3 regions of the Dehalobacter sp. DCA genome follow, and region 2 is predicted to be linked to each of the others. Evidence: riboswitches for the same ligand, from Rfam matches in the RefSeq annotation. Region 2 holds a riboswitch; each other region holds the start of a gene.
What was found. Region 2 has a riboswitch for cyclic di-GMP ahead of nhaB (sodium/proton antiporter NhaB). Riboswitches for the same ligand answer to the same signal wherever they lie in the genome.

Region 1: linked by a shared signal. The riboswitch ahead of DHBDCA_RS05950 (zinc ribbon domain-containing protein) and the one ahead of nhaB (sodium/proton antiporter NhaB) in region 2 are both predicted to bind cyclic di-GMP.
Region 3: linked by a shared signal. The riboswitch ahead of DHBDCA_RS03285 (diguanylate cyclase) and the one ahead of nhaB (sodium/proton antiporter NhaB) in region 2 are both predicted to bind cyclic di-GMP.

Annotation. Positions count from the first base shown of each region.
Region 1 is NC_018866.1:1,265,675-1,268,957, forward strand. It holds partial or broken gene DHBDCA_RS05950 (zinc ribbon domain-containing protein) at 453-1,133, opposite strand; cyclic di-GMP riboswitch class I at 1,313-1,401, opposite strand; partial or broken gene fabF (beta-ketoacyl-ACP synthase II) at 1,586-2,725, opposite strand; gene DHBDCA_RS05960 (hypothetical protein) at 2,846-3,229, opposite strand.
Region 2 is NC_018866.1:20,505-23,787, forward strand. It holds gene DHBDCA_RS00095 (ArsB/NhaD family transporter) at 1-154, opposite strand, end outside; gene nhaB (sodium/proton antiporter NhaB) at 517-2,022, opposite strand; cyclic di-GMP riboswitch class I at 2,108-2,199, opposite strand; gene DHBDCA_RS00105 (hypothetical protein) at 2,350-2,757, opposite strand; gene ablB (putative beta-lysine N-acetyltransferase) at 2,940-3,283, opposite strand, start outside.
Region 3 is NC_018866.1:681,413-684,695, reverse strand. It holds gene aguB (N-carbamoylputrescine amidase) at 1-876, shown strand, start outside; gene DHBDCA_RS03290 (LiaI-LiaF-like domain-containing protein) at 955-1,449, shown strand; cyclic di-GMP riboswitch class I at 1,661-1,746, shown strand; gene DHBDCA_RS03285 (diguanylate cyclase) at 1,807-3,283, shown strand, end outside.

The DNA.
Region 1 (3,283 bases), 1.2 Mb from region 2:
GGGGTTATTCTGCCCTGCGTGCTTCCCGAGGGAGCAACAATCTGCGATGCACCGGGTCGTTGTGGTCCGTCTGATACGCGGGCTCGCGACACCAAGAAAGTTCGACCTACCTTCGCCAGCCATAGTAGTAGTATGGACAAAATTTTTATTCATCAGTGGTGCCGCAAAGCGGCATGGGGGTCTGATACGTCGAGAAAACATGGCCACCTTAAAATACAAAATTATAGATGTGGCAGTCTATTGCATGAAATAGAGGTTGCGTAGATCTGCGGGCCCCTTAATAAAGAAATTATTAGAACGATTCAAAGAATCCTCTTTTTGGTGTTCCTAAAAACAAGTTGAGAGTAAAATCAGCAATTACTTCTGTTGATTTTACTCTCCTATTTTTGCTTGAAAGTGAAAAGAAGCTGTCTTTTCATGAATGTCCTTTGACATCATTATGAGACAGCCCCATTGTTTCTGATCAGTTCCAGCAGCTGCTCTGTTCCGACGATCTCTCGGTCGAAGCCGTTATTATCCAGAAGCTGGCTTCTTTTCTTTTTTATAGCGGCAAGCTCTACATTCAGGGTGTTTAGCCGCTCTATAAATACTGCAGGGTCGATATACCCCTTCGATACCAATCTACTGAGTATATGACCCTGCTCTGTAAGCTCCATGATTCTGTTACTGCAGTCCCCGATTTCCTGCTCCTGCTGCTCGTCCATTCGAAGCTTTTTGAGCACTTCCAGCAGGGGAGTGAGGATTTCGGTATAATTGCTTTTGAGCTTGCCCCACATCATGCCGAAAGCCCATTGAACGTCATCCTCTCGGATTGCCTTTTGGCTACATTTGGTGTTGTCCAAAATGTGCTGGCGGCAGCACCATTGAATTTTCTCATAAGGCTTGCCTATGTAAATTTTCTGCCTTCGGAATATACCGCCGCATTCTCCGCATAAGATTTTGCTGCTGAAGGCGTACCGGCTTTGGTATTTCTCCGAATCGTCCATCCCCATCTGCTTTCTGCGGTATTCAAAGATTTCCCTGATCGCCTCCGCCTGTTCATGTGAGATAATGGGTTCATGGTTGTCCTCAATAAGGTATTGAGGAAGCTGACCCTTGTCTCTCTGTCGCTTAAACGGCAGCACCTCTGTGGTACTTTAGATCGCAACTGCAACAATACAGGCAATTATAGATAATAAATGCCGTGTGAAACATCGCAGATCTATAACATAAACAAAAATTCATTCCTTTGCATATTCTAAAAAATTTATTATCGTTTACATAAAAATCAAGACCTGCTGCAAAAATGGGCAGGTCTTGACGCATGTAATCTCACGGTAACCAGGCTGTCATAATGTTTAGAGCACCTTAGACCCTACGGCATTGCGTCCCTGCCTTTAGGCAGGTTTGCCCTTAACATTATTTGTTTTTTAAATCTTTTAAAATACCGCATAATTGCAGTTGATGCCACCCTTGGTGTATATCGTGGCAAAGTTCATACTGCAGATTCAAACATATTCTAGATTCTGATATAAAAAGTTTACGGTATTGCCGATATCCACAGCATCGGTCATCAAACATTGGACGTCATCATCGTCCAGAAACTCTATTTGATATACTTTTTTAAGAGCAATGAAGCGTTATGGCCACCAAATCCAAAACCATTTGATAAGGCATAATTTACTTCATGTTTGATTGCCTTATTAGGCACATAATCCAAATCGCAATCCTCATCTGGCACAGTTAAATTGATCGTAGGAGGTATCATGCCCTCCTCTACAACTTTCAAAGTTATGATAGCTTCTATTCCTCCAGCTGCACCAAATAAATGACCTGTCATGGACTTTGTAGCATTGACTTTTATACGGTAGGCATCTTCTTTAAACAATGCTTTAATCGCCTTTGTTTCAGATTTATCTCCCTCTGGAGTACCTGTTGCGTGTGCGTTAATATAATCGACCTGTTTAGGTGATATTCCTGCCATATCAATCGCTGATTTCATTGCTCCTTCTGCCCCTTGATAATCGGGGCTTGTAATATGGTAGGCGTCAGTAGTCGCGCCGTATCCAACAATTTCACCAAGTATCTTAGCTCCGCGATTTTGGGCATGCTCCAATTCCTCCAGGAATAAAATTCCCGCACCTTCCGACATTACAAATCCATCCCTCAATTTATCAAAGGGACGGCTTGCCTGTTCTGGGTTCTCATTATTTGTGGACATCGCATGCATATTGGTAAATCCGGAAAATGCAAATGTATTGATTGCTGCTTCAGATCCGCCAGCTATCACCGCATCTGTATAGCCGTGCTTGATACTTAAAAACGCTTCTCCAATAGCCTGATTGGATGTTGCACAAGCCGATACCGGAGAAAAACTTGGCCCCGTAAAGCCTGTTTTAATGGCTATAATACCCGCTGCCATATTGCCGATCATCATAGGAACCATAAAAGGGGAAACATGCCTGTTTCCTCTGGTCATAAATTTTTCGTGATTTTTTATTATTGTCTTAATACCGCCAATACCTGAGCCTACATAGATACCGACTCTGTTTTTGTTAAAATTTATATCCTGTACATTTGCCATTTCAATTGCTTGTTTTGCTGCCGCATAAGCATATTGGATGAATAAATCATATCTATTTATCTCTTTTCCATCAAAGTAATCCTTGGAAGAAAAATCTTCGATATATCCGGCAATACGGGAAGGAATTTCCGAAAAAGACGAATCAGAAATCCTCTTTATTCCGCTCTTTCCGCTTGTGCTTTATGAGGCGCAGAGCATATTCAGTAATTTCGTCTTTTTTTACAGTCACAATTTTAAATTTTACTCAATTTGCCTCAATTAACTCCGTATTATTTGTATTTTCTAGATAACAGAATTGTTTCGAGAAAAGCTTTTGGTATAACCAGCGGCTTTTGCCGCATGACGCTGGGAAACTTCACCAATAGGAAGAGGTTTTGACTGATCTCCTGGGAAGCTCGGGGCGGTCTCCATTGATTTGCAGTTAAATTTCCTCTCGACAAACCGGGCAACTTTGTGACTGGAGCTATGTATAAATTCCACGAAATCTATTCTACCGCCAGCCGCCACAACAAGATCTTCACTTTCACAGCTGGATCCTTCTCTAAATGCCATAACAATCAGAAAACTTACAATCAGGGAATATAGAATCCAGTTTCGGACTAAGTGGGCTATTATAGTCAGCGGCGTTACCAATTCGTACGTCATCAATACCCAAACTGAAAACATAATCTCTTATATTTCCTTTATTTTATTCGCTTTGTTAATATCCATAATATATTA
Region 2 (3,283 bases):
CAATCGCTTCCTCTTGGTTTAGAATGCCTATTAAAATGACAAGGGCACTCCCGACCAAAGCGACCACCGTTCTATGTATTTTCTCGCTTATTATAAAAGCATAGGTGGTCAAAAAAATTACCGCTGCAACGATAACTTGAGTATTATGTGACATCTTGTTCCTCCACTTTTAGATTAAAGATAGACCTATTTAATATTTTAATTTACTTTCTTTCATTTTGTCCAATTGTTCGTACACCCGCAAGGTATTTTTTATAAAAACAAAAGTGAAAAGTCTCAATAAACGACTTCCCACCCCAAAAGTCAACTTCTGATTACGTACCAGCATGGTCGCTTCAACACGTTTTAATTAATATTCCATGCGATTTACCAAGAGCTTACGACAACTCTGACTAACGAAGGAATATTGCATATTGTCATTTGTGTCAAGCGCCGAAAACATGCTATATGGAATTGGAAGAATACAATTATCTGCTCTGCTCTTGCTTACAACTAAAGAAGAACCTGAAGAAGGTATTACAACAGGTACATTGTTGCCAGCAGGCCCGTAAGAGTCATAACGACAGCGTAAGGCAGAGCCAGTTTTACCATTTCTAGGTAAGACAGACGAATCAGCGGAGCTAAAGCGGAAGTCAGGATGAACAGAAACGCCGCCTGACCGTTTGGTGTGGCAACTGAAGGGATATTTGTACCCATATTAATGGCAACTGCCAGCTTGTTGTACTGCTCCAGCGCAATACCTCCGGCTTCAAATGCTTGCTGTGTTTCAGTCATATATACCGTAGCAACAAAAACGTTATCACTGATTGCTGAAAGGACACCGTTGGCCGCAAAAAAAGCGACAAGCTGATTTTGCCCTTCCATGTTCAGTACCCATTGAATAATCGGCGTAAACAAATGCTGGTCATGAATAACCGCAACGACGGCGAAAAATACGACCAGCAACGCAGTAAACGGCAGCGCTTCTTCAAACGCATGACCGATATGCTTTTCTTCCGTAACCCCATTGAAAGCGGTAAGCAGGATAATAATCATCAGACCAATAAGACCAACTTCCGCCAGGTGCAGCGCCAGGGAGAAGATCAGCAGAACGCCACACAAAGCCATAACAATCAGGCGTACACGTCCACGCATATTCCTGGCAGCATCTTTGACTTTTACATCCTCTTCCATAACCTTTCGCACAGACTCAGGAAGCTGGTAGCCGTACCCCCAGAACTTGGTAACTTCAAGGATAATGGTGGTCAGAAGACCAACGATCAATACCGGGATAGACACCGGGGCGCATTGTATAAAGAAATCTACGAAGTCCCATTCCATAATGGAGCCAATCAACAGGTTCTGCGGTTCACCAACCAGTGTTATTGCACCGCCCAGCGCAGTGCCCACAGCGCCATGCATCATAAGATTACGCAGAAAACCACGAAACTCGTCCAGATCCTCATGAAGTTTCTCATCAACACTATGATCGTGATTAATGTCATACTTTTCGTATACTTTTTCGCTGGAAGCAAACTTGTGGAAGATGTTATAGAAACCATACGCCACGGCGATAATCACCGCCGTTACGGTCAACGCATCCAGAAATGCGGAAAGAACCGCACCCAGTACAGCGAACAGGAATGAAATCGCGACTTTAGAGTGTACTTTCGTAAGGAGCTTGGAAAACAGGTACACAAGACCTTCTTTCATAAAATAGATACCGGCGACCATGAACATCAGAAGAAGAATAACCGGCAGGTTCGTTTCAACTTCGGCATAGACTGTTTGCGTGTTCGTAAGTCCGAGCACAACGGCTTCGATCGCCAGAAGTCCACCGGCAGGAAGCGGATAACATTTCAGCGCCATCGCCAGGGTAAAAATGAATTCGACAATCAACACCCAACCTGTAACATACATACCGGCGGTATACATTAAAATAGGGTTCAACACCAAAAAAGCAAGAATCGTTCTTTTGTACCAGTCCGGAGCGTGACCCAGAAAATTTGCTCTGAATGCTTGTCCGATGCCTATTTGTTTCATATGTATCATCCTCCCAAGTGAAAATAAAAGACATAAAAAAGAGAGTAATCCAAAATGGAACTACTCCCCCCCAAGAAGTTCAATTACTTGCAGCCTGGCAATCATAGCCACTTACAAGCAGCCTTAGACCCATAGCTTTAGCGTCCTTCACTTTCACGAAGTTTACACCAACTCGTACAACTTTATATTGTCATTTTTGCTTAAGCTTTTATATTATAACAAATAATTCTTCTTTTGAATACCCTGAATATATCCATTTTATGCTGAAGTGTCCAGGTATTTATCTTAAGTATTTTGCTTTTTAATATGATCCTTTAGCAAATCAGGCTAGCTCTCATCCTTTGGAACATGGAAAAGAAAAGCGACATGGTTAGCTCCACCATTACGTAATTGAACAAAATCTTCTTCCCCTTGACAATCCACACTCGTCAACGTCTTTATCCCAATCTCATCGTCTGAAAGCGTAAATATTCCTACTATATACAAATCGCCATATTTAACTGCGATTACATCACCAGTATCAAGTTCGAGCCGGTTCTTCGGGTCGGGATATAATAAATGAGCCTCAACATTGTTTTTAGCGATAACTCCCATATAGTATTTTTTACCACACCTAAATTCCCCAAAAGAAATCTTATTCTCTGGATTTTGTATTGCTGCCCGGGCATATTCATTTGCTAAACTTGCACGTCCGAATTTAACCGCGTCAAGTATCTGTCTTTTCCATTCTTCCATTAGAAAACCTCCTACTTACTTTTAATACCGAAATATCTCATTAGTAATTATACCAAAAATAAAGTAATGCTCAAACCTTCGTGGTCAAGCTAATTCCTCATTATAGATCATAAAACTTATGAATAAAGGACATTTGCCAGTTATTGATGGTTTCAATGACAGGTTAATGTCCAATAATTTACTTAATTTAATGATTTTATCCAAATATTCATATCTTCAAAACCACCGCAAATATTGCAGTTGTTGATAAGCCTTCCTCTATACATATACCCCAGCTTGCTTAAAGACCGATTGATTCCAAGATTGTTCGCTCTTGAAAGGCTATATACTGTAGCAAAGCCATTATGTTTCAAGTGCGTTTCCAGTTGGAATATCAGTTCACTTACTATGTTTCTGCCTTGATATTTCGGATAAGTGGCACAATCCGTTATTTCAGCGTTCATGTGCTGTTTGTCCAGATCTGCCGAAGCAATACTGATAATCTTCCTTTCTTCTTCCGCCACCATAAACAAAACATGATCCCGCA
Region 3 (3,283 bases), 660 kb from region 2:
AACGTCAAAGTGGCAGCAACCCAGATGCGCTGCACCAGTAACGTTGAAGAAAATATTGCCGGAGCGGAGACACTGGTCAGGGAGGCGGCAGCCCGGGGAGCGCAAATTATCCTGCTGCAGGAACTCTTTGAGACCCCGTATTTCTGCCAGAAAGAAAAATCTGATTTTTACGTTTATGCTGCTGAGCTAGAAAACAATCAAGCAGTCAAACATTTCCGGAAAATTGCCAGAGAGCTGGAGATCGTCCTGCCGATCAGCTTTTATGAGAAGAAAAACTATGCACGCTATAATACGATTGCCATGATCGATGCCGACGGTGAGATCCTCGGCAAATACAGAAAGAGTCATATCCCCGACGGACCAGGCTATGAGGAGAAATTCTATTTTAACCCCGGTGACACAGGCTTTAAAGTCTGGCAGACGCGCTACGCCACGATTGGGGTCGGCATCTGCTGGGATCAATGGTACCCGGAAGCTGCCCGCTGCATGACCTTGATGGGGGCTGAGATCCTGTTATATCCGACAGCCATCGGTTCAGAACCGCTAGATCAGACGGTTGATTCCAAAGACCATTGGCAGGCCTGCATGCTCGGCCATGCTGCCGCGAACCTGATCCCGGTGGTCGCATCCAACCGGATTGGTGTCGAGGAACAGGATGATTCCAAAATCACCTTCTATGGTTCTTCTTTCATTGCCGGGCCGCAGGGCAATAAGATAGCGGAGGCCGGACGAAACGAAGAAACTGTTCTAGTCGCGGAATTTGATCTGGACCAACTCGAGGTTCAGCGGCTGGAGTGGGGGATATTTAGAGACCGCCGGCCTGATTTATATGGAAGGATTTCTTCCTACGACGGGGAACTTTATTTATCAAAATAATCCATTATCTAACATGAATTTGTAGTTCTTAAATCTCGAGTACTTTATTAACCTTTATAAGGTGAGAGGAGGCTCTATATGAACAAAAGCGGCTTATTTTGGGGAATCATTCTAATCCTTACAGGAGGCTTGCTGCTTATAGATAATCTTGGCAACTGGCAAATCTTCAGTATGGAATTTCTTTGGCCGGTATTGATCCTTATTCTCGGTCTTGCTTTTGAATTCAACTATTTCAGTAAGAAAGAAAGCCCCGGATTGCTAGTTCCCGGTGGTATCCTTACCGTTATTGGTCTGTTGTTCATCTTTGAGACTTTTACGCACTGGCAGTTTTCCGGATATACCTGGCCGGTCTATCCGCTGGCTGTTGCAGTCGGTCTGTTTCAACTCTATTTATTTTCCGGACGCCCGCGCGGTCTGCTGGTGCCTGTTTTTATTCTAACCGCTGTAGCGTGCATATCCTTTACTGGGATGTTTGTAACGTCAATTCAGCGCTATATAGATCTAGGCCTGGTGGTCCCGATCCTGCTGATTCTGGCAGGTCTTATCCTGATCATCCAAAGGAAAAAAACATGAACTAAATTTGAAAACCATGTAAAAAGAATCTGATCTGGATGATAATATCTATTGCATAATATTAATCAAATAAATGTATGAATATTCAGAGTCTGACTATTCATACATTTATTGATTATTCATACATTTATTGATTATTCATACATTTATTGATTATTCATACATTTATTGACAGATTTCGTGTATTTTACTATAATTAAGTTAAAATCATATGATCCATTGGCAAACCTGTTGAAAAGCAGGGACGCAAAGCTACGAGTCTAAGTGCTGAAGCATATTGACAGTCGGGTTGCACACAGAAGATGAAAACCGCGGCTGCTTTGGCCGCGATTTTTTTTTCTGAGGAGGGGATTTAATGTGACAGCGGATTCGATCGTCGCAGGCAGTATTTCGATTACCCTGGTCTTGTTGATATCTTACGGCTTTTTATATTTTTCCGAGAAAAAACACTATTTCTTGGCATGGAGCCTTTCTATTGTAATGATGATGATTACCTATCTTTCCAGAATTGCATTGCTGGAAACCGGCAGCCAGTCGCTGGTGCTTCCAATTATCAACTATGCCTCTTCGATTGCAGGCTACTGGCTGGTATTCAAGGGTACGCAGCTATTTTTTAAGAAAAGCTATCCAGTGTTCTGGGATATCAGCGCAGGTTTTTTGATCCTTACTTTTATATGTATTACTGTCCAAGGACTCCCGACAACCGCTCTTTTACTTCTGTCTGTTGTCTGCATCATCGCATTGTTGTCCAAAGCAGCTATTACATGTTTTAAAGCAAAAACACCCCAAAGCTCGATCAGAATAATGCTTGGCTATACCTATATTTTTTGGGCCTTGTCGATTTTACTTTACCCGTTGTGCAAATTTATGAAGGTCATTCCATCATCTGTCGGTTATTTAGTTGCCGGCGTTGTTGGTCTGCTTGCTTATCTCAATATGCAGGCCCTGTACTTCCAAAGCATCCGGGAGGAGCTCGAAAGCAAAGAAGCTAATATCAGGCACCTTATTGTTTATGACAAATTAACCGGCGCCTACAGCCGTACTTATTTTGAAAACACGCTGGAAAATTTCCTGAAGAAAACCCTCATGCCTGCAACATTGGTCATGGGGGATTTTAATGGTCTGAAACTGATCAACGACACCTTTGGTCATGAAAAAGGGGATGAATTGCTTGCTGACGGGATCAGAATCATGCAAGAGACGATTGGCACTGAGAATGTGATTATCCGATGGGGCGGGGACGAATTTATCATTATCATGCCTGGTGTGCCGCTTGATCAGGCCGGCGTGCTTTTAAACAATATCAAAAACAATTTAAAAATCTCCCGCCCGCAAACGGTACCAATAGATATCTCGTTTGGCCTGACGGTTTATGAGAACAGGGAACAACCCCTGGCAAAAATGATCAGCCAGGCTGAGGAAAAAATGTATAGCAACAAACTAAATGAAAGCAAGAAATCTCGCCTTGCCATCATCGAGTTCCTGGAAAAACTGCTCTGGGAAAAAGATTATCAGACGGAAGCCCATGTCATGAGGCTGAAAAGTCTGGTCAGTAAATTCGGCAATCAGATCGGCTTGTCCTCAAGAGAGATCGTCGAACTGGTCCAGGTTGCGATGCTGCATGATATCGGCAAGATCGGTGTTCCGGGGGAAATCTTAAAAAAACAAGGCGAATTGACCCCGGAAGAATGGAGCATTATGAAAAAACATTCCGAAATCGGCTATCGGATCACGCAGTCGTCCAGGGAATTAGCGCATGTCTCAGAAGCCGTTCTCGGTCATCATGAATGGTGGAATGGAAAAGGTTACCCGCAGGGGCTGAAAGAAGATGAAA